DNA from 2 places in the Sporosarcina trichiuri genome. Region 2 is predicted to be linked to the other one. Evidence: riboswitches for the same ligand, from Rfam matches in the RefSeq annotation. Region 2 holds a riboswitch; the other holds the start of a gene.

Region 1 (11,659 bases), 1.3 Mb from region 2:
GACGTTGACAACGTCGGAAAACCCTTTTTTCTTCAGCAGACTTGCCGCCCGGCCGCTGCGCATGCCGCTCTGGCAAATGACATAAACAGGTTTGTCCTTATCGAGTTCTCCAAGACGTTTCGGCAGGTCGTTCAGTGGGATACTTTTGAACTCTTTCACATGCCGGCCGCTATATTCTCCTGGCGTCCTCACGTCGATGAATTGATTCCCTTTCTGCTTCAGCAGCGGTTTCACTACTTCCGGCGAAACGGTCCGTACACCTTTCGCAGGCATCGTCCGCCATACGATCAATCCGATCACCAGCAGGATCACAATCCAGCCCATCACAATCTCCCCTAACTGTTTTTCATCAAATATACACTGAGGGGTATACATTATCAATGAATCCGCTTGAATCTTCCCGTAAACAAGTCCCGCGAGGAAACGGGACTGCAGGTCATTTCTTATCCGACAGAGCCAGGAAGAAAGTCGCCACCGGACCAAGCAGCAGCGAGAGCAGGAACCAGTTCAGCCCTGAACGGTTCTTTCCTTGTGCCAGAACAGCGTTGATAAGTGCGAGTGTCCCCCACCCTGCGAAATATCCTTCATTCATCATCATCGCCTCCAGTAAGTATATACGGATTCCTGTATGTCGAAGTTTCACTGTTCCGGCCAGCGGGAATCTATCATACATAGTATTTGGCAATATCTATAGTCAATGATTGCAGCGTGCCAGCTGGATCGCCCGATTCCTGCATGTCTGCAGATCTCCAGTTATCGGTGTATACATTCCCTGGAAAATAGAAGGCTCATTCCACCCCCTCTTAGCAGCATGATGACTGATTCCCCCTTTATAGATACGGTCTGCATCTTCTACAAAGAATCTGAAGAATCATCTTTCCTTTCCAATCATACAGAATTCCTATACCATTTAGTGCGCGGAACTGCTATTCATGCGCAATGATTTTCCGGTTAAGAACCCTTGGCAGCATGCTCCCAAGTAATGCAGGAAAATCCGGTGACTTGGTACTTCCTTCATGCCGACATTCCGTTCAGATAAGTCAGTCGTTTTTCAGCCCGCTATGATAGAATAGGAACAGCTCTGAACGCTACTTATTAACGACCCGGCTCAATAATAGGAGTGTCTGTCTGCTGCCGGCACTCCAAATAATCAAATCCACACCAATAAAACTTCTTAGTCAGGACGTGTTGAAGATGAAATCATTACCTCAATCCACCCAGAATCAATTACTCGAAGCCATGCTCGATGGCAGCCGGGTCGCTGCCCTGGTGACCGATCCGGCACAGCCTGACAACCCGATCATCTATGCGAACCGGACGTTTGAACGAATGACCGGTTACCCAATGGAAGAGACACTTGGAAGGAACTGCCGTTTCCTGCAGGGACCAGAGACCGATCCCTCCACAATTGAGAGGCTGCGTCAGGCAATCGCTGACAAAACAACGATCACTGTAGTGCTGAAGAATTATAGGAAAGACGGGTCGCTGTTCTGGAACCGATTGACTGTCTCACCAATGGAAGCGGACGGCCACGAATTCTTCATCGGAACCCAGACGGATGTCTCTGTCGAATACGCCCAGCGGAAGGAGCTCGAGGGAAAGGAGCTCGAAATCGAGGAACTGATGCTGCCGATCATGATGATCCGTGATGACCTGGCTGCCGTCTCGCTGATCGGGGAGATGAGTCCCCAGCGGTTCTCGGTCCTGACCCAGAAACTCAGTGAGTTCGTCCAGTCGCGCGGGGTCAACAATGTCATCATTGATATCACAGGCCTGTATTGGGATCACGAGTCTCCCCTCTCCAGCCTCCTTGCCGTCCAGGATGTGATGAAGCTGATGGGCTCCCGGCTTTACATTACCGGGATCACGCCGAAAGTGGCGCAATTGCTTGCAAGGGCCGGTTCGATGGAAGAACCGCTTCAGACATTCGCAAACATCCGCCAGGCCATTGAACGGATCCAATGATGCTGAACCGGTTGCCAGCTTCCTGTACGCTGTGCTAGACTCATAGACAATCGAATACGATTCCTTCGGGGCAGGGTGAAATTCCCTACCGGCGGTGATGGGCGGCATGCCCTCAGTCCGTGACCCGGCTGCAGTTCTTGCAGACGGTGGATTTGGTGAAACTCCAAAGCCGACAGTGAAAGTCTGGATGGGAGAAGGAATTCAGCGTTTTTCAAATTTTTCATTTGACTGACGCTTATTTTGTCATGCTTATCCGCCCCGCAGCTGTTTTGCGGGGCTTTTTGTGTTACATGAGGAATCCATATCTTGGGAGTGTTGTACCTTTTGGATAGCGAACAGTATATGCAGCTTGCGTTTTCACTTGCAGCAGGCGCAGCAGGACAGACGTCCCCGAATCCGCCAGTCGGCGCTGTCGTCGTAAAAGACGGCCGTATTCTCGGGATGGGTGCCCATCTGCAGGCCGGCGGGCCGCACGCCGAACGCGTGGCGCTCGACATGGCGGGACCGGCTGCGGAGGGAGCTGATCTCTACGTCACCCTCGAGCCTTGTTCCCATACCGGGAAGACACCGCCGTGTACGGAGGCCGTGCTTGCTGCCGGCGTCCGGCGTGTCTATTTGGCTGCGCAGGACCCGAATCCGCTCATCTCGGGTTCAGGGATCCGTCTGCTGACGGAGGCCGGGCTCGATGTCCGGACCGGCGTATGTGAATCAGCGGCACAGGATCTCTATGCACCTTTTTTCCATTTCATCCGAACCAAACAACCTCATGTGACCATCAAAACAGCAATGACTCTGGACGGTAAGATTGCGGCATCGTCCGGGCACAGCCAATGGGTGACGAGCGGAGAATCCCGGCTCGATGTCCAGTCTCTTCGGCATGCCCATGATGCAATTCTCTGCGGCGTCAATACCATCCTTCACGATAATCCCCTTCTCACCGCCAGACTGCCCCAAGGCGGACTTCATCCTATTCGAGTGATTTTAGATACACAGCTGAAAACACCGCTGGATTGCCGGCTTCTGCTGGATAACAGCGCACCTGTATGGATCTTCTGCGGGTGTGATGCGCCTTCTTCAAAAGAGGACGCGCTTGCGGAGGTGCCGCATGCGGAAGTGATCCGCCTGCCGGAACCGGAAGTCGCGATCCCCGCCGTTCTGAAGGAACTCGGCGCCCGCGGCATTGTCACATTACTGGTCGAAGGCGGCGCAGCGGTCAATGCATCCTTCCTTAGCGCGGATGCCGTGGACCGCATCATTGCCTATGTCGCACCGAAGCTGCTGGGCGGATCCGGGTCGCTGACTCCTGTCGGCGGCAGAGACCCGCTCCGCATGGACGAGGCGGCGGAGTTCGAATTCAGGGAGTTTGAACAGATCGGCCCCGATTTGAAAGTGACCGCAGTTCGGAAAGGACGTGACTGAGTATGTTCACAGGTATCATCGAGGAAATCGGCATCGTCCGGCGAGTCAAAACAGCCGGGCAGTCGATGGAACTCACCATATCAGCGGACGTCGTGCTGGCGGATGTCCGTCTCGGCGACAGCATCGCCGTGAACGGCACCTGCCTGACCGTAACCGGGTTTACCGACCGAGACTTCACCGCGGATATCATGCCCGAAACGTTCCGGGCGACCTCCCTTCACCGTGCAGGTTCCGGCACCCGGGTGAACCTGGAGCGCGCCATGCGGGCGGATGGCCGGTTCGGCGGCCACTTTGTCACCGGCCATGTCGATGGCACAGCTGTTGTCCGGGACTGTACTTACACGGAGAATGCGCTCGTGATGGAGCTGACACTGCCGCCTGAAGGCCGTGCCTATGTGCTGCCGAAAGGTTCGATCGCATTCGATGGCACGTCGCTGACGATTTTCAATGTGCAGGACGATACGGTCACCATTTCGCTGATCCCGCATACGCGTTCAGCGACAGTGCTGGCCGACCGGAAACCGGGGGACCGGGTCAACGTCGAGTTCGACATGCTGGCGAAATATACGGAGAAGATGGTGGTCCCCGCGGATCCTGTAAAACAGCCGCTGACCGCCTCGTTCCTGGAACAGCACGGATTCAAGTGAGGAAAGGATGATCAGGATGTTCGATTCGATCGAATCTGCAATTGAGGATTTACGGCAAGGGAAAGCGGTCATTGTCGCGGATGATGAAAACCGTGAAAACGAAGGGGATTTCGTCTGTCTCGCCGAGCATGCGACCCCCGGAATGATCAACTACATGGCGACGAAAGGCCGCGGTCTCATCTGCACGCCGATCACGGAACGTCACGCCGCCCGGCTCGGTCTGCCAATGATGACCGATCGGAACACGGATGCCCATGAAACGGCATTCACGGTCAGTATCGACCATGCCCAGGCGGCGACAGGTATCAGTGCGTTCGAACGATCGGAGACGATTATAAAAATGCTCGATCTTGCAGCGGCACCCTCCGATTTCAGGCGGCCCGGCCACGTCTTCCCGCTGATCGCAAAAGAAGGTGGTGTGCTTGAACGGACCGGACACACGGAAGCCTCGGTCGACCTGGCACGTCTCGCCGGCAGTGCACCGGCCGCCGTCATCTGTGAAATCATGAACGACGACGGCTCGATGGCCCGCGTACCGGAATTACGGCGTCTTGCAGATCGGGAGGATTTGAAGTTCATCAGCATCGCGGATTTGATCGAGTACCGCAAGCAGCACGAGCAGATCGTCAGACGGGAAGCGGAAGTCGCCCTGCCGTCGTCATTCGGAACGTTCACGATGATCGGCTACACCGAGCCGTCGACTGGCAAGGAGCACGTTGCCCTTGTAAAAGGAGATGTGACAACTGATGGTCCTGTGCTGACAAGGATCCATTCGGAATGTCTGACCGGCGATATCTTCGGTTCGGCCCGCTGTGACTGCGGCCCTCAGCTGCACGCCGCCCTTGCTCAGATCGAAGCCGAAGGACGGGGCGTGCTCGTCTACTTGCGGCAGGAAGGGCGCGGCATCGGGCTCATCAATAAATTGAAAGCCTATGAACTGCAGGAAGAGGGGCTTGATACCGTCGAAGCGAATGCCGCTCTCGGGTTCGCGGACGACCTGCGTGAGTACGGTGCAGGAGCTGCTATCCTGAAGGACCTCGGCGTATCGGAAGTCCGGCTGCTGTCGAACAACCCGCGCAAACTGGACGGGCTCGAAGCGCATGGCATCCGGATTTCGGAACGGCTTCCGATCGAACTGCCGGTCCTTCCGGAGAATAAAGCGTACATGGAAACGAAATCTGAAAAACTCGGTCATCTGCTGACCGTCTAGGAGGCAATCGGAATGGGACACGTATTTGAAGGACATCTCGTCGGCACCGGATTGAAGATCGGCATGGTCGTCGGCCGGTTCAATGAATTCATCACAAGTAAATTATTATCAGCTGCACAGGACGGGTGCATCCGCCACGGCGTATCGGAAGAGGATATCGATGTCGCCTGGGTGCCGGGTGCGTTCGAAATCCCGATGATCGCGAAGAAAATGGCGGAGTCGGGAAAGTATGATGCCGTCATCACACTCGGCACGGTGATCCGCGGGGCGACACCGCATTTCGATTATGTGTGCAGCGAGGCGGCGAAAGGGGTTGCCGCTGCCGGAATGGCCTCGGGCATCCCTGTCATTTTCGGCGTCCTGACGACCGATTCGATCGAGCAGTCGATCGAACGGGCGGGTACGAAAGCGGGCAACAAAGGATGGGACGCGGCCGTATCCGCCATCGAGATGGCGAACCTGTCAAAGCAATTCTCTTAAAACTTCCAGCGGTTTCAAGTAGAATGGGTGTGAACGCTTTCAACCACAGTCACCAGAAGCCGGGACGGGGACCGTTTTCCGTGCCGAGCAGAGGGAGGTTTGATGAATGACGATCACGTATACATTCGAAACGGACAAGCTGACGAAAGAGAACCTGCAGGCGCTGTTCGAGTCGGTGGAATGGGAATCCGCTTCCCATCCGAATGACCTGTATCACGGCATCCTGAACTCGGATTCCGTGGTCACCGCCTGGGACGGCGGCAAGCTGATCGGGCTTGCGAATGCACTGTCCGACGGGGCCATGGCGGTCTATTTCCATTATGTGCTGACAGATCCGGCATACCAAGGGCAGGGGATCGGCAAGCAGCTCATGAACCGCATGCTCGAGAAATACGCGCATATGCATACGAAAGTTCTTGTCTCCTACCCGAAGGCAGTCGGCTTCTATGAAACGCTCGGCTTCGAACCGGAAGAGACGAGCACACCGATGTATGTCTTCTCGTAACCGAAAAACGCACACACAGCCAGACGGCCGTGTGTGCGTTTTTTCATCGGGTGAAATCTATTTTCTTTGAAAGAGCGAGCATGATCGCGCCGCCGACGGACATCGACAGCAGTTCGCCGACACCGACCGTGAACCACGTGAGCCAGAACGGCATGCCGTACAGCAGGGTCAGCTGGCCCGCCACGGTGAACATCGAGACAGCGAAGATGAGTGCGGTCCAGACGAACTTCGCCTTGATCGACTTCAGCTTCTTCGTGGCCATCCGGCTGATAAGCAGGACAAGGAACGTCGCGATGCCGCCGACCGGCACGTCCAGGAACCAGGTCGGTGAAAAGAAGTTCGCGAGCACGACGCCTGCTGTCACAGCGATGATATACCGTTTGTGGAACAGGGCGAGATAGTTGAACATCTCAGACAGCCGCAGCTGCACTGCGCCGAAGCTGATGACAGCAAGTGTCAGCGTCACAGCGACATACAATCCGGCCACGATGCCCATCTTCGCAAGCTCGCCGACTGCGATCCGCTGCCGCTCTTTTACGAGAAGTGTCATAGGGAATCCTCCTTTGTAAGACAGCTTGCCGACTGTCTTAGTAGTAACTGCGGCCAAAGGAAGAAAGAGCCGATCGCTCCGTCAAAAAGTGCCGCAGTGCAGGCGAAAAACCTGCCTGCCCAGTATACCAGAAATGCTTGTCCGCTGTGTGGATTATTTTGCGGTCCAGCCGCCGTCGATCGGGATGACCGCCCCGTGGACGTAGTCGGATGCTCTGCCTGCAAGATACAGTGTCAGGGCCGCGACTTCTTCCGGCTGCGCCCAGCGGCCGGCCGGTGTTTCGTCTGCGACCTGTGCCGCCATCTCTCCCGCTCCTGCGAAGTCCGCCGCATTCATCGGCGTCTCGATCGCACCCGGTGCGATGGCGTTCGCCCGGATGCCTGCTCGGCAATAATCAAGATCGACCTGTTTCGTATAGCCGATCACCGCATGCTTCGAAGCCGTATAGGCCGCACCGCCACCTCCACCGACCAGGCCTGCAATGGAGGCCATATTGACGAGGACACCCTTCCCGTTTGCGATCATATGCGGGAGGATGGCGTTCGTCGTCAGATACATCCCTTTGACATTCGTCTCCATGATCCGGTCCCAGAGCGCTTCATCCGTCTCCAGTGTCTTCGTGAACCCGTCGAGCACGCCTGCCGTATTGCACAGGATATCGATAGACCCAAACGCCGCAAGTGCCTGTTCTGCGGCCTTCGCGACGTCCGCCGCCTTCCGGACATCGCCCTGCCTGTATGCAAACGTCCGGGGATGCTCCGCACTGAGCTGCCGAAGCCCTTCTGCGTCCTGATCGAAGCCGAAAACAGCGGCCCCCTGTTCGATGAACGCCTCTGCCTGAGCCCGGCCGATGCCCGATGCCGCCCCGGTGATGAAGACCGTTTTCCCTGCAAATTCTCCGTGTGTCATCCGTTCAGTTCCTCCAATCGAAAAAAGCCCATGATTTCTCATGAGCTCAAGTTTTGGTCATCCGACCGTCGTCCAGTCATCCGCGAGTATATCGCAGACTGTCGGGGTGAACATCGTGTAGCCTTCACCTGTGACGTTAATGACGAAATACGGATTCATCGTCAGTCCGTCCAGTGTGCCCGGTTCCATGAGTTTCACATACAATTCAGCACCGCCCCAGCCACTGCGGATCACCTTGCTGCCCGCTTTCAGGCGCGGCAGGATTTCTTCAAATGTCATCTATTCTCACCCTTTTTTGTAATTTAGTCAGTTGCGGCTTTATCCGGACAGCCGCCGTTTTCTTTCACCCACGCGAGGATTGTACGGATTACCGGCTCGAAGGCATGCCCTCTGCCGGTCAGTTCGTACTCGACTTTGCGTCCGCCCGGTACGGTCCGTTTCACCGCGAATCCATGCGCTTCGAGTTCCTTCAGCCGTTCCGTCAGCAGCCTGTCAGAGATGCCGTCAATTTCTGAAGCCAATGCGTGGTAGCGTTTCGGTCCGTCCAGCAGATGGTAGATGATGATGCCCATCCACCGTTTGCCGATGAATTCGATCGTCGCATGGAAACTGTCGCACGCGGCGGTTTTCGGTGCTGCGGATTGAATGAGATCTTCAGTTTTCTCCATCTGTACTCCCCCATTCACAGTATAGTTCCACTTTACCACAGTCCCAGTTGACAAACAAACTTACGAATAGTAAGCTTTTGTTCAGTACTTACTAATGGTAAGTTGAATCCAATCTTTCATCCAAAGGAGTTTACCCCATGTCAGAATTATACAAGCCATTGTCCGAAGTGATCCATGCCCGGAAATCCGTCCGCAAATACGATCCCGGCTTCACAATCGATCCAGCTGAAATCGAAGAGATGCTGAAGGAAGCGTCCCTGGCCCCTTCTTCCAGCAATCTGCAGCCTTGGCGGTTCCTCGTCATCCAGGACGATGCGGCGAAACAACGCATCAAGGAATTCTCATTCAACCAGGAGCAGATGGAGACGTCCTCCGCGCTGATCGCCGTCATCGCCGACACGGAGATGTATGAGCATATCGACGAGATCTACCTGTCCAACCTGGAAGCGGGCAATATCGATGAAACGAACGTCCAGGTGCAGATCGCGAATGCGAAGGCGCTCTATCCGAACGCGCCGAAAGAGGCACGGCTCAACATTGCAGCGTTCGATGCGGGTCTGATCTCCATGCAGCTCATGCTGATCGCAAAGGCGAAAGGGTATGATACCGTGCCGATGGGCGGGTTCGACAAAGCGGCATTTGCAGAGGAGTTCGGCCTGGAGGAGCGCTATGTGCCGCTCGTGCTGATCGCCATCGGCAAAGCGGCGGCGCCGGCCTACGGCTCGACCCGACTGCCGCTTGAGAAGATTGCGAAATTCGTATAATAGTTCCATTGGAAAAGGCCCCTGGCGAGGGGCCTTTTTTACATATCTTTCACAGTGAGCGCGCAGACGTACTGCCGATCCTCTTCACTGACGCTCAGCCGGTTCATGTGCCGGCGGAAGGCGCCCATGACGAACGAGTGCATGAACGCCTGCGTGAAGTAGTAGACGAACCACGGCAATGACGGCAGGTAGTCGTGGATTGCGATGATCGCTTCATCCGCCCCCGGGATCTTGCGGAATTCCATCCGGCCGCGCTCGTTGTGCTGCGTATCCGTCAGCAGACCGCCGGTGATGTAGTAGAGGGCCCGGTCCTCCGTACTGCGCTCCCCTGAATACGACAGCTCGAGCAGCGTATGGTCCCCGAGGAAGCCGATCTTGCAGTTCAGCTCGTTATCCGCTGCCGTATGGACCCACGGATTCAGGAACGTCTCGAGCCATCGGACGTAATAGCGGGCAGCTTCATCCGCCGTCCAGCCGCCCGGCAGCCGGATGCGCTGGACGGACCGCACGTCCTGTTTGAGCGGGCCGAAATTCGGCAGGAGCGAGCCCGCCCGCTTCTGCTTCCCGGAACAGCGCTCTTCGTCGAGTGCGATCCGGGCCGCTTCCCGGAACGGTGTCTGGCCGTCGCTCACCCCTTCGACGTAATGGCCCGGCTGGATGACCATCGCATGCCGCAGGCTTTCGACGAGCGGGTACACCATCTCTTTCGGCGTATTCGTCACGAGCCGCAGCCAGAGGCGCGACAGGGTGAGTGTGAAGAACGGCACCCCGATCATCTTCGGGTTCTTGCCCATGACTTCGGCCGTCGCTTTCATCATCGTCCGGTAGGTCATGACGTCCGGGCCGCCGATGTCGATCGACCGGTCCTCGAGTTCGGTGTCGAGGATGACGGCCGTCAGTCCGCGCAGCACATCCTTCAGTGCGACCGGCTGTGTCCGGGTCTTCGTCCACTTCGGCAGCACCATGACCGGCAGCCGCTTGACGAGCTTGGACAGAATGGGGAATGAAGACCCTTTCGGCCCGACAATCAGACCGGCTCTAAGTGCGGTCACCGGCACCCCATAGTCGCGCAGCACGCGTTCCACTTCAAGCCGGCTCTTCAGGTGGCGTGACAGATGGGTTTCATCCTCCTCCGGCACGATACCGCCGAGATAGATGATCTGCTGCACGCCCTGCTTCTTCGCTGCCTGGGCGAAGTTGTCGGCGAGGATGACATCCATGTCCTCGAACGTCCCCTGCGTCAGTTTCGCCGACTTCAGCATGGAATGGACGAGGTAGACGGCGATGTCCGCCCCCTCGAGCCCCTTTTCGGCGTCTTTCATTGAAAACAAATCGCACGAACGCCACGTGACATCCTCCGTACTCTGCCGCCGGCCGCCGCTGCGCGACAGCGCGATAACGTGCGCCTTCCCTTTCAGGCAATCCAGCAGGTTGTGGCCGATATAGCCGCTTGCGCCGGCGACCGCCACTACCGGTTTCCTCGTCTGCATATGTACTCCGCCTCCCTGTTCTCTCGATCTATGGATGCTGTACCCTTCTTTCAGCAGGGGTAAGCGCTGGGGGATGGGTGTTTCAGCTGGCGGCTTGAGCGGTTGATGCGGGGGCTTGAGCGTTTCGCTGTTTGCTTGAGCGTTCGGCTGCTCACTTGAGCGGTTCGACCGGATGCTTGAGCGAATCTGCTTCGTCTTACTTCCAAGATAAATGCCGGCTTGTCTGTTTTCTGCGCGCCGCCGGAGTTCACAGGAAGGGTGTGTGTCCCCGCGGTCTCGGAATTGTGTGCGGATGCCGATAAATTTGGTGATGTGTCCGATACTTCACAGGTTATGTCCGATATGCCGACCGATACGTCCGATACTTCACAGGTTATGTCCGATACAGCCGCTGAACTGTCCGATAAGGGATCCCGCCCAGCGGCAGGTCGGTGGACGGGCGCACCGCCGGGCCTGGTTACCCGGATTAAATCCCGAGAGACCGGAACTTTTCCTGAGACGCAGCGTACAGATAGTATCAGATTTCCAGGAAAGGGGGATGGCGGATGAAGAAGTCCATCTGGCTGACGGCTATCGGCATGCTCGTGCTGGTTGCGGCGGGTGTCTACAGTGCCATGCACGGTCCGCTGCCGCACGCGCTCCTCACGTCAGCGGACGTCCCGGCATCCGCCGTGTCCGATGGCGCCGAAGACACCGTGTTCCGGACATACCGGGATGGGGAGGATCTATACGTTCTGTATCAGCATGACGAGCGGAACGCCTACGTCGACATCTCAATGGAGGCTTACCGCAAGTTCTCAAAACCGGTCGTGACGGCGACCATCCGCCACGCCCATAATGAGGCCCCTGACATGGGGATCGGCGTGCTGAAACTCCCCGGCCTGGCCGGAGAACGTGTCGCGCTGAAAATCCGTGATGAGCGGTAACCAAATACAAAGCCCCCCGTTAGTTGTCAGAAGGCTGGCGGGGGGCTTTCTGTCAGGCCATTCCTTTCACCGGCAGGACCGTCCGCCAGCCGATGATGCAGGCGATCGCGATGAGGACGAGGTAGA
Region 2 (11,659 bases):
TTTTCGAGTATTCCCCGCCCCGGTACACCACAGTGACATAGGCGCCGGCACGTTCGAGTTCCAGGGCAGCGTCGACCGCGGAATTCTTACCGCCGATGACAACTGCATGCTTGCGGAAGTACGGGTGTGCCTCCTTGAAATAATGATGGACGTGCGGCAATTCAGCACCTTCAGCATCCAGCCGGTTCGGCTGATCATAATATCCTGTCGCCACGACTGTGTAATCCGCCTGGTAGACGGCCTTGTTCGACGTGACGGTGAAACCGCCGTCATTCTTTTCGACAGACAGCACCGTTTCACCACTCCGGATATCCAGCTGCTCCAGTTCCGCTACAGCCCGGTAGTAGACAAGCGCGTCGTTGCGCTGTGGTTTCTCTTTTGCGGTGATGAACGGAATATTGCCGATCGACAGCTTCATGCTCGAGCTGAAGAACGTCTGGTGGGTCGGATACCGGTAGATGGAGTTGACGATGCTCCCTTTCTCGATGAGGATCACCTGCAGCCCCAGATTCTGCAGCTCAATGGCAGCTGACAGACCGCATGGACCAGCTCCGATTATGATAGCGTCGGTTTTAATCATACTCTATGTTTACACTCCTTTTTTATACCGCAGTGTGATCAGATGTGTTTCCGGAGGAGCGCCGAAACGGAGCGGGACGAGAGACGTGCCGAACCCGTTGCTGATCAGTTCAGCCTGCCTGCGGTCCACCCTGAATGTCCCTTTCGGCTGCATCCCCCAGGGTCCTACCCTGATTTGCCCGCCATGTGTATGGCCTCCTGCCAAAAGTGCCGGAGACGCCATATCCGCCAAATTCCCGAAAGAGGACGGATTATGCATCACGACGATACGGAAATCATACTGTCCGCCGAATTCAACTGCCTTCCGCAAGTCGGCATTGCCGCTTGAAGGATCATCGGCACCGCTGATGATCCAGCCAGGATGAGATGCGACCGGTACAGTGCGATTATCCAGTATAGTCCCGCCGACGTCCGCGATGATGGACCGCATCGTCTCCTCCCCGATCTCACGGTCGTTATTGCCCCACACATAATAGACAGGGCCCATTTCAGCAAGCCGGGCGGCATTCTGCTGAACACGCCGGACGGGGACACCTTTTTCCGCAAAATCCCCTCCGATGATGACGAGGTCAGGTGACTTTCCGGTCTGCTGCACTTTTTCGGACAGCCGTCCGGGAACCCGTCTCCGGTGCACATCACTTATGAAGAAGACCGTCAATTCCGAATCGGGATCCGGATCGATCTCCACTGCATGCTTTTTCACGGTCACCCGCTTCGCACTCCACAGCATACTCGCAGTCACGAGAGCTGCACATGCCGAAAGCACACCAAATGCGATTTTCCATGTCTTCATACATCCACCTGCCATATGAAAAAGGCAAAGCATACGGACTTTGCCTTTTCCTGATTTTAATTTACGGGAGGATCAGCGTCTGTCCGACACTGATCGAATTGGACGTCAGCCCGTTTGCAGCCTTGATCTTTTCAACATATTCCCCTGAACCGTAATAGTTTACGGAAATCCGATAGAGTGTTTCGTCGGGGCCCACAGTATGGGTTTTCCCTGCAGGTTTCGTCTGCGCAGGGGGGTCCGGTTTCGCTTCAGGCTTCGGCGCCGGTTTCTGCTCGGGTTTCGGAGCCGGTTTCTGCTCGGGTTTCGGTTTTGGAGCCGGTCTTTTCTCCGGCTCTGGTGCAGGTTTCTGTTCAGGCTGGACGGGCTTTTTCTGGCCAGCCTTCTGTTCCTCCGCCTTATCCTGCTGTCGGCTCTTATCCGGGTCTGCGGAGTCTCCCGAATTGTCCTCTGCCTGCTTGTCGTCGCCGGCACTGCCGTTTTTGTCAGCGGAGCTGTCCTGGTCCTGGTCCCCGTCTTCCTTCTCGGCAGCGATGCCTGTACTGCCTCCCGGTTCTTTCGAGTCCATTTCAAATGTGACTCCGGATTTATCGATACTTACTGTATTTCCCTCTTTAGGATTATACAAATCGGATAGAACATACACAAATATTCCGATGGGAATCAGAGTGAACAGGATAAGGATGATATTGATAAGCGTAAGTCCCTTGCGTTTATCCTGTTTCTTCCGCTGCGGGCTCTTTTTCCTGCTCTTATGAACCTCAACACGGGAAGGCATTTCCTCAGGGGCCTTCTCATCCATCTCGATCGCTTGTCTATTATTCTCGAAGTCTGAATGAAAGTCACTTTTTGTCATAGCTCATTCTCCTATCCCCTATTGCTGTCTCTTCATTATGACGAATTCTGTCGGAAAAGTAAACGCCAATCAAGCTGTCAGCATAGCAGCAGACGAATGCGGTCCTCCCACGGCAGCAGCCGCCTTTCGTTCAGCACAGCATGCTGTTTTCCGAGCCAGTCTTCCGGCGGGTCCCCGCACGCCGAGCAGCAGACGTCCTGCTGTTCCGGCGGCTGTTCCCCGAAATAGTACAGCAGCTTCGTCCGGAGGCAGGTGTTTCCGGTCGTGTAATCCATCATCTGCCGGAGTTTCTCCTCCTTGCCGAACCGGAGACCTGTGAAGATATCCGCAATCCCCGCCTCGTTCTCCTGTTCCGCGTAATGATCGATGAGCCGGGCGCCCGTTTCGGAAATCCCCGCAAGTTCAGCGGCTTGTTCCCGCTGATTCCCCGCCTTCCTCAGTCGCGCATAATAGGTCACTTCCGTGTCGTCCGGCAGATCATTCTGGACGATGAACCGGATCTTCTGTCCGTCGTCCGGCAGGCTGAGCAGCACTGCACTTGACTGTTTCCCGTCTCTGCCTGCCCGCCCGGCCTCCTGCACATAAGCAGCAGCGGAAGCAGGCATCTGATCATGGATCACCTGCCGGATGTCATCTTTATGGATGCCCATGCCGAATGCGTTGGTCGCACAGATCCAGTCAAGTTCACCCGAGAGGAACTGCTGCTGGATCATCTGGCGGTCGCCGGCTTCCTTGCCTGCGTGGTAGGCGGCGATCTGTATGCCTTCCTTCTGCAGCAGCTGGGTGAGTTCTTCCGAACGCTTCCTGGACGCCACGTACAGGACGCCCGGACCTGATGTTGCTTTCAGCCTTCCTGCAATCCAGTCATTCTTCTCAGGGATGCTGTCGAACCTGCGTAACGAATAATAGATGTTCGGCCGGTTCACGGACTGGCGGATGACCGAAGCATCCTGCATGTTCAAATATGTAAGTATATCCTGTTCAACCCGCTGGTCGGCTGTCGCTGTCAGCGCCAGGATCCGCGGGTTCCCCGCCTTGCGGATGAATTCACCGATCTTCAGGTAATCCGGACGGAAATCGAACCCCCACTGGGAGATGCAATGCGCTTCGTCGATGACCAGAAGGGCAACTGGCTGCGACGCCAGCAGCCTTGTCATATCCGGACGGTTCATCATCTCGGGGGAGATGAACAGGAATTTGATTTGCCGGATTTCAGCAAAAAGCTGTTTCCTCTGTTCGGCCGCCATCATCGAATTGACGGCAGCGACCCTTTTCTCACCGCGCTTACGGATGGACGCAGCCTGATCCTCCATCAGCGAGACAAGCGGCGATACGATGATCACAAGACCGTCCAGCAAATCACCCGGCAGCTGATAACAAAGTGACTTCCCCATGCCTGTCGGAAGTATGGCCAGTGTATCCCTGCCGTCCAGCACCGCCCCGATGACCTCTTTCTGGCCCGGCCGGAACCGGTCGAACCCGAACCGTCTCTTCAGCTCATCATGAAGGTTCACTTGGCATCACCTCTTCTCTTGCACTCAGCACAAGGCGCAGCTGGAAATAGGACAAATGGGGAAATGCTTCCTTCAGCAGCCGCAGCCGTTTCACATTCTTCAGACTCACTTCCATACGCACGGCGTGCTGGTCCTCCGCGCTCACGAACCGGCTGATCGGGAATGCTGCCGTGTTCGCTGCAAGCTCTGTCAGATGGTCTTCTATCGTACTCGTCTTCAGCTGTCTGGCATGCGCAATCTCTTCGACTGTCAGTCCCTGATCGAACAGCCTTTTGGTAATGGACGTCGAGTCGGTCAGCGGGGTTTCCATACGGATACCATCGGACAGTCCGTGCAGGAGCGGCAAATCCTCCCTGGCGGATGGCGCAGCCGCCGCAGTGGTGAAGCGGTGCAGTCCTTCGAGCCAGTCGAGCTGCAGACTGTTCCTCGGTTCACCTGCCGCCTCTTCGATCTGGTCCCACGTCCAGCCGGCCGCACCGTACCCGGTCAGTCTGTGACTGAAGATGACAGCCTGCACGTCCGACATCCCGGATGCCCGGACAGCCTCCGCCAGTTCGCGCGCCAGCTGTTCTGCCAAATCACGTCCCGTCATACGGGAATTCCGCACCACTCCTTTGACGAATTGCTGGACAGCGCGGTCGTTCGTGATGGGCAGGAACGACGTGTTTCCGCTCCGCAGCTGCGAGCATGTCTGTACAAGCAGCTGCAGCCGCTGGAAGAATACATTCTCGCGTCCTCTGAAATGCCAGCCGTCGAAGCGGAACTCGGGAAGTTCCTCTGCCGCCCGTTTCCCTTCCGGAGAGAGCCGGATCAGGCCGCCTTCCGTGCCAAGCAGGCGCTGTTTCTGCAGGAAATCCGCAGATTCGGCAAACGCCGCCTCCGAAAGTTTAGGAAGGATGGCGAAATAGGGTTTGACGGAAAACGCGTCGACATCCTGAAGTGTCTGTCCCGACCGCTTACCGCGCAATATATGCAGGCAGGCATTCAAGGTCCGCTGGCCGTCCATCTTCTCTGCAATCTTGAGAATAATAGAACTTAACTTCACGAAGAATCCCTACTTTCTGGAGTGTAAAGGTTGAAAACTGCTGAAAACCGTTTTAGAATGGATGAAGTAACAAGTTGCAAGTGCGAAGAAAAGAGGAGAGAACGATCATGTCTACTCGTAAGTTCACTATTGTAGATCAGGACACATGTATCGCCTGCGGAGCATGCGGAGCTGCAGCGCCTGATATATACGACTACGATGATGAGGGTATTGCGTACGTTATCCTAGATGATAACACGGGAAATACCGAAGTTCCAGAAGAACTGCTGGAGGACCTGGAAGATGCTTTCGACGGCTGTCCGACAGACTCCATCAAAATCGCAGACGATCCATTTGATGGGGATCCGCTTAAATATGAAGACTAAAAACAGGCTGCCGCGTTACGCGGACAAGCCTGTTTTTTCTTCTTTATACGGATAGTTTCCGATGCTGCTGGCTGATCCAGCTCTGCATGCTCCTGAACAGAAGCAGTGTGATGACCATCAGGATGGCTCCCTTGATGAGGTTGAACGGCAGAATTCCGAGCACGATCATCGTATACAGCCCATCCCCTGTGACTGGCGGTGCATTCAGGAAGAATGTGTACGCCGGCAGGAACACGAGGTAGTTCAGCAGGCTCATACCGACTGCCATGGAAACCGTTCCGGTCACGAGTCCCGCTGTCAGTCCGCGGGAATTGCGGAACTTGTTGAAGATGAAATAGATCGGCATGATGAATAATACGCCGGTCACGAAGTTCGCGATCTCGCCGACGGGTACGCCGGTCGGACTGCCTTGAAGGAACCAATACAGGACAACCTTCAGCAGTTCAACAGAAATCCCTCCAACCGGGCCGAGGGTCATCACTGCCAGGACTGCCGGAATTTCACTGAAATCGATCTTCAGGAATCCGGGTAAAGCCGGCAGCGGAAAATTGAATTGCATGAGCACCGTTGAGATGCTGCCGAGGATGGCGATCAAGATCATCGCCCGCAGTTTCTTGCTGTTCATCATACTCTCTCCTTTTGCGATTCTCTTCACAAATAGGAAAGGTTCTGCCGCTTTCACTGTCCGCCTTCAAAAAAAATCCCTCCAGTCGAATCACTGAAGGGAGAGTTCAGACGTGGTTACATAAGCACCGCCAAACCCGGTAAACCCGGATAGGCGCACTTAAATAAGCCGCTGTCAAACAGACAAAAAAGACGGCTTCGCCTTCACCTTCTCCCATCCAGACTATACTGTCGGCTCCGGAATCACACCGGAATCAGCTGTTAGGCTCGCGGGCTAAAAAGCTTTCGCTTCCATTTCCGCCGGTCGGGAATTGCACCCTGCCCCGAAGATGAATCAATATTTTATTACACTCCCAGTATACAAAAAAAAGACCAGCCTGTAAACTCGTCTGTTTACAGGTTAGTCATTCCCGATTGTCATTGCCCGGGGATTTGCCCCGGCGGCTGCCGGAAGGGCGTGCCGGAGATCGATCCCGTTCCACTCGGACGGCTCCACTTGACGCAGTTGGAGTTCAAGACCGAAGCTCGCGGCTGTCAATGCCAGACTGTCCATGAGCAGGTCTGCCTGCTCTTTTCCCAACTCCCCCAATGACAGGGCAGGGTCAAATGTAACAGTCGCCAGCTGTCCGGATTGTTCGACTTCCAGATGTGTCCCTGCGGGGATCGGCGAGGTGAACAGGTCATTCGGTTCGGTCTGCATCGCGCTGACCGCTTCTGCAAACGAATCCGCCCTCTGCATGAAGCTCGGTGCAAGAAGCTGGCTCTTATCGTATTTCGTATATACAAAATACGGTGTTTTCGGTAATTTGGACGGATGGATTGGCGGCACTGTTCCCATCTCATCGAATTCTGCAGGGTTCCCTGAAGAATCCAGGATCCTGATCTCTTCATAGGAAGGGAAAGTCTGCTGCAAAGAGTGGAAGAAAACTTCGATGGCGGCGGCAGACCGGTCATATCCATGGTCATCATCGAGGAGCACATCGAGCCGGGCCCCTTCTTCCTTCAACTCCGCTTGGTAAGGATGGTAGTCCTCAAAACCGAGCGCCTCTTCATCCAGCTCACCTGCAAACACCCTGTATATTTCAAGGTCAGTCGAATCACCGGCGAGACCTTTTTCGCTGAGCTGCTCTCCCGTCAGCGTCAGTGAGACCGGCAAACTTACGGCCTGGCTGTCCTGCAGGCCGATATGGAGGATGCGCCTCCCGTCCAATTCATCCGCATAGACCGCCTGCTTCGAAGCAAATTCATCGGTCTCCATCATCATCCGCGACTCAGCTGGCATGGATTTCTCCGATTCATCCTGCGTATTCCCCAGTTTCTGATCGGCGGCTTTGTCGTCCCTGTCTTCCAGGACGGCATCGGCCGACTCCCTGCTGCCGTTCTGCCGGTCAAGGAAGGCAGGGACCAAAAGAGCGGCCGCCAGGAGAACCGCGGCGGCTGCTGCGGCTGCCGGTATCCGCCATTTCTTGCGTCTGCGCGACGGAATCGACGGTTTACCGGATAACCTGCCGTCGTCCTGCAGCCTTTTCAGGATTTCCTCGCGGGAGCGGGTATCCTTCTGCTCAGGCAGGGAGCGGAGCAGTTTTTCAAGCATCTCATCATCCCGTTTTTTCCCCATTCATCGGTCCTCCTCCCTGTCCGCAGCAGCCATCTGGTTTCTCAGCCTTTTCAGGGCCCGGTGCTGTGTCGTTTTCACTTTTCCTTCCGACCATTCAAGAGATGCTGCCGTCTCAGCAATCGTCAAATCATTCATATACCTCATGATGAGCACCAGACGCTGATCGGTTGTGCAGTCATCCAGCAACCGCAGCACCGTCCGTATTTCTTCGCTCTCGACCGCCCATTGTTCCGGCGTTTTCTTGTCGGACTCGATTTCCATGGTGTCCCAGTCGAAAAACCGGTCGGCATGACGTTTCCGGACAGTTGTTTTCCTGAAGTGATCGACCGCCACGTTTTTTGCGATGGAAAACAGCCACGTCTTCTCACTGCTTCTGCGCTCGAACGAGGAGTATGCGCGGATCGCCTTCACATATACTTCATGCGACAAGTCTTCCGCCAGCTGCCGGTCTTTCGTCAAGTATGTCAAAAAGTTGAACACATCCCGATGATACGTTTCATAGAGATGATGAAATACGGCTTCGTCCACAGCAATCCCCCTCGTTCACTCGATTTGACGGCTTTCAGGCCGGAATGTTACACATATTATTCCAGAGGAAGGACAGCGGTGAAGATTGTGCCTGCGCCGTCACCCCGTCTCGCACTGATCGTGCCGCCATGGGATTCAACGATATTCTTTGCAATGGCAAGTCCGAGCCCTGTACCGCTTTTCCCGCGTGTCCGCGCTTTGTCCGCTTTGTAAAAACGTTCGAACACGTACGGCAGATCCTCTTCCGGTATCCCGCTGCCAGTGTCGGTCACGGAAATGGCGACATTCTTCGGGTACTTCTCGACCGACAGCGTCACACTGCCGCCATTCGGCGTATGCCGGATTGCATTGTCAATCAGATTCGTGAACACCTGCTCGATCCTGTCTTCGTCCGCCTGGATATGAAGGGATTCCTGGCCGTTCGGCTGTACCGACAGTGACACTTCACTGTCTTTCGCCACTTGTGTGAACTTGTTCTGCACGCGCAGAAGGAACGGCACGACTGCCATTTCCGACTTATACAGACGCATATGGCCCGACTCCATCCTTGCCAGGTCCAGCAGGTCGGTGACGAGCCGCCCCATACGCTGGGATTCGTCATGGATGATCTTCACCATTTCATGATTCTCTTCCATTGTCTCCGGGACTCCGTCGAGAATCGCTTCACTGTACCCTTGCAGCATGGAAATCGGCGTGCGCAGTTCGTGGGATACATTCGCGATGAAATCCGACCGCAGCTTGTCGAGCTGATGCTGCTCCGTCATGTCGCGGAGGACCGCGACCGCCCCGCGGATGCTGTTCCGGCTGTACAGCGGACTGATCGCTACGACGAAGTAGAGTCCGCCGATTTCAAGTTCGGCATCCACTTCCTCCGCGAAGGTGATCGCATGCTCGAGCATGTGGTTGATCTCCGGGGGGAGAAGTTCGTCGGTTTCCTGGTTGAGGAACGACCATTTTTGCAGCAGCTTCTCCGCCTGCGGATTGCTCAGCAGTATCGTGTGGTCGCGATTGAATGTGATGACGGCATCTGTCATGGACGTCAGGATGCTGGAAAGCTGTTCCTTGTCCTGCTTGATGAGTTCCATATTGTATTTCAGCTGCCGGCCCATCTGATTGAATGCTGTCGACAGCTGACCGATTTCATCATTTTGCTTCACGGGGATCCTTGCATTGAAATTCCCTTTCGACAGCTGGAATGCCGCTTCTTTCAGCTGCCGGAGCGGCCGTGTGATCTGCGTGGACAGGAAGAACGCAAAGAAGGTCGTCAGCAGGAATGCGATGAACGCCGACAGCAGGACGATATGCGTCGTCCATTTCGTCGTATCATGGATGGCTTCGAAGCTTTGATAGACGATGACATGGCTCGCCCGGTCGTTCGGGACCGGTGCGGAACTCACGATATACCGTTCGGATACGTCCTTTTCCGTCATCGACGGGAGGATCATCTGCTTGGAAAGGCTGTCCTTTCCGCTTCGGCTGCTGAGTTCTTCGTCCTGCAGGATTTTACTTTCAATCGGCTTTGCGTCCAGATCCTTATCGTGGAACGAATAGGCGATGCCCCCTGTATTATCCACGATGATTGCGCTCGTTCCGTTATTCAGGATGTCATGGACGACCAGCTGCATCGCCTGTTCGTTATCATGGTCCTGAATGATGCTTCCAATCGTATTGGCTTCACGCAGAAGCGTCTCTTCCGCCTGACGCGTATGGAAATTATCAAAGAACTCCAGCAGCAGAGCCGTTACGATGAACAGGACAAATGAAACGAGAAGCAATATGGTTGCCCATAGCTTCCCGACGATTGAATTCCATATTCGGTTCATTCAGCCGGCACCTCGAACTTGTAGCCGACTCCCCACACTGTAACGATCATTTTGGCAGCACGTTCGGATACTCTGTTGAGCTTTTCACGGAGCCGCTTGACGTGTGTATCAACAGTACGCAGATCGCCGAAAAATTCATAGTGCCAGACTTCCTTCAGCAGCTGCTCACGGTCGAATACTTTGTCAGGTGCTTTTGCCAGGAAATAGAGGAGTTCGTATTCCTTCGGCGTCAGGCTCACTTCCTTGCCCTCCGCGGTGACCCGGTGTGCATCATGATCGATCGTCAGCTGCGGGAACACGACAAGGTCTTTCGAAGATGCAGTCGCCTGCGTCCCATTGACAGCACCGGCACGGCGCAGAAGCGCTTTCACGCGCAGGACGACCTCCCGCGGACTGAACGGTTTCACGATATAGTCGTCCGCTCCTGTCTCGAAACCGGTGACCCGGTCCGATTCTTCTCCTTTAGCCGTAAGGAGGATGATCGGCGTCTGGTCCTCTTCAGCGCGGAGTTCATGCAGAACTTCGATACCGTCTTTCTCAGGCATCATGACATCCAGCAGGATGCAGTCATATTGTGTTTCCTGGATTTTCTCCAATGCTTCCATTCCGTTTTGTGCTTCATCCATTTCATAGCCTTCACGTGAAAGATACATCGTTAGAAGGCGGCGTATCCGGTCTTCGTCGTCTACGACGAGCAATTTGACGTTTTCATCCATTGACGATTGCCCCTTTCAGAACTGCTGTCTTCATTGTACTTGTCCTCTTCCGAAAAAGAAACTACAATACTTTGCTGTGTAATATGCACCGTGCCCGGCTGGTGTGCTTCGGCAGAGCTGCACGATGGCGGCCGCCATTCTTTCCTGTATCGCAAGGGTCCATAAAAACACCGCACAGCGGATAGGCTGTGCGGTCTGTTGGTTATGCGTATGAATGGAGACCTGCAATGATCAGGTTGACAGCCACCAGGTTGAACATGATGATGACGAACCCGACGACCGCGAGCCAGGCGGATTTCTTCCCTTCCCAGCCCTGCGACAGGCGGAGATGGAGGAATGCCGCATAGAACAGCCATGTGATGAGCGCCCAGACCTCTTTCGGGTCCCAGCCCCAGAAACGCGACCAGGCTTCGTGAGCCCAGATCATCGCGAAGATGAGTGCCCCGAGGGTGAACACCGGGAACCCGATCAAGACAGACCGATAACCGATTTCATCCATCAGCTGGGAGTTCGCTTTCTTCGCGAACGGCTGCAGCACGGCTGCGATCGGCCGCCTGAAGATCAGGCGCAGCAGCACGTACAGCACGATTCCGGATGCAAGCGACCAGACGAATGTCGTCAGCGTCTTCGCATTGACGATCGCCGGCATTTCCGCCCATGGTTTCATCGTGTCAGTCGTTACCTGTTCATAGTCATGCATGCCGAAGAGCGGCGGATAATTGTACGTGATTTCTGCCGGCTGGTTGTTCTTGTCGACATAATTGAATTTCGCTTCATAGCCTGAAAGCGTAAATGCAGAAGACGAAACAACAAAGCCAAGCACCAGCACCAGCGTGAACATGACGGCTTCCAGCCAGAACCGCTCTTTCGACTTCTTCGTCAGATCCACATTTTTCGCCAGATAGATCAGACCGGCAACCGCACTGATTGCCAGGATCGATTCCCCGATTGCCGCTGTGATGACGTGAACAGTCAGCCAGTAACTCTTCAGTGCAGGGATCAGCGGTGTGATTTCCCGCGGGAACATGCTCGCATAGGCGATGATCACGATTGCGATCGGCAGAGCGAACAATCCGAGTGAAGGCGTCTTGTAGATGAAGAAGATCAGGATGAATGCACCGACAAGCATCATGCTGAACGCTGTCGTGAATTCAAACATGTTACTGACAGGTGCATGCCCGGAGGCCATCCACCGTGTAAT

What was found. Region 2 has a riboswitch for FMN ahead of QWT68_RS06445 (ECF transporter S component). Riboswitches for the same ligand answer to the same signal wherever they lie in the genome.
Region 1: linked by a shared signal. The riboswitch ahead of ribD (bifunctional diaminohydroxyphosphoribosylaminopyrimidine deaminase/5-amino-6-(5-phosphoribosylamino)uracil reductase RibD) and the one ahead of QWT68_RS06445 (ECF transporter S component) in region 2 are both predicted to bind FMN.

What each region holds. Positions count from the first base shown of each region.
Region 1 is NZ_CP129119.1:2,457,373-2,469,031, reverse strand. It holds gene QWT68_RS12475 (rhodanese-like domain-containing protein) at 1-324, opposite strand, end outside; gene QWT68_RS12470 (hypothetical protein) at 437-592, opposite strand; gene ytvA (YtvA family blue-light photoreceptor) at 1,195-1,965, shown strand; FMN riboswitch at 2,023-2,168, shown strand; gene ribD (bifunctional diaminohydroxyphosphoribosylaminopyrimidine deaminase/5-amino-6-(5-phosphoribosylamino)uracil reductase RibD) at 2,290-3,384, shown strand; gene ribE (riboflavin synthase) at 3,387-4,031, shown strand; gene QWT68_RS12450 (bifunctional 3,4-dihydroxy-2-butanone-4-phosphate synthase/GTP cyclohydrolase II) at 4,048-5,241, shown strand; gene ribH (6,7-dimethyl-8-ribityllumazine synthase) at 5,254-5,721, shown strand; gene QWT68_RS12440 (GNAT family N-acetyltransferase) at 5,828-6,226, shown strand; gene QWT68_RS12435 (QueT transporter family protein) at 6,270-6,776, opposite strand; gene QWT68_RS12430 (3-oxoacyl-ACP reductase) at 6,930-7,685, opposite strand; gene QWT68_RS12425 (DUF2829 domain-containing protein) at 7,743-7,964, opposite strand; gene QWT68_RS12420 (winged helix-turn-helix transcriptional regulator) at 7,988-8,353, opposite strand; gene QWT68_RS12415 (nitroreductase family protein) at 8,491-9,117, shown strand; gene QWT68_RS12410 (NAD(P)H-binding protein) at 9,156-10,607, opposite strand; gene QWT68_RS12405 (hypothetical protein) at 11,153-11,533, shown strand; gene QWT68_RS12400 (hypothetical protein) at 11,586-11,659, opposite strand, start outside.
Region 2 is NZ_CP129119.1:1,203,452-1,215,110, forward strand. It holds gene QWT68_RS06415 (YpdA family putative bacillithiol disulfide reductase) at 1-580, opposite strand, end outside; gene QWT68_RS06420 (metallophosphoesterase) at 590-1,372, opposite strand; gene QWT68_RS06425 (LysM peptidoglycan-binding domain-containing protein) at 1,434-2,225, opposite strand; gene QWT68_RS06430 (RecQ family ATP-dependent DNA helicase) at 2,303-3,739, opposite strand; gene QWT68_RS06435 (YpbB family protein) at 3,726-4,784, opposite strand; gene QWT68_RS06440 (ferredoxin) at 4,892-5,149, shown strand; gene QWT68_RS06445 (ECF transporter S component) at 5,193-5,774, opposite strand; FMN riboswitch at 5,976-6,108, opposite strand; gene QWT68_RS06450 (hypothetical protein) at 6,174-7,391, opposite strand; gene QWT68_RS06455 (sigma-70 family RNA polymerase sigma factor) at 7,392-7,919, opposite strand; gene QWT68_RS06460 (ATP-binding protein) at 7,976-9,742, opposite strand; gene QWT68_RS06465 (response regulator transcription factor) at 9,739-10,458, opposite strand; gene ccsB (c-type cytochrome biogenesis protein CcsB) at 10,661-11,659, opposite strand, start outside.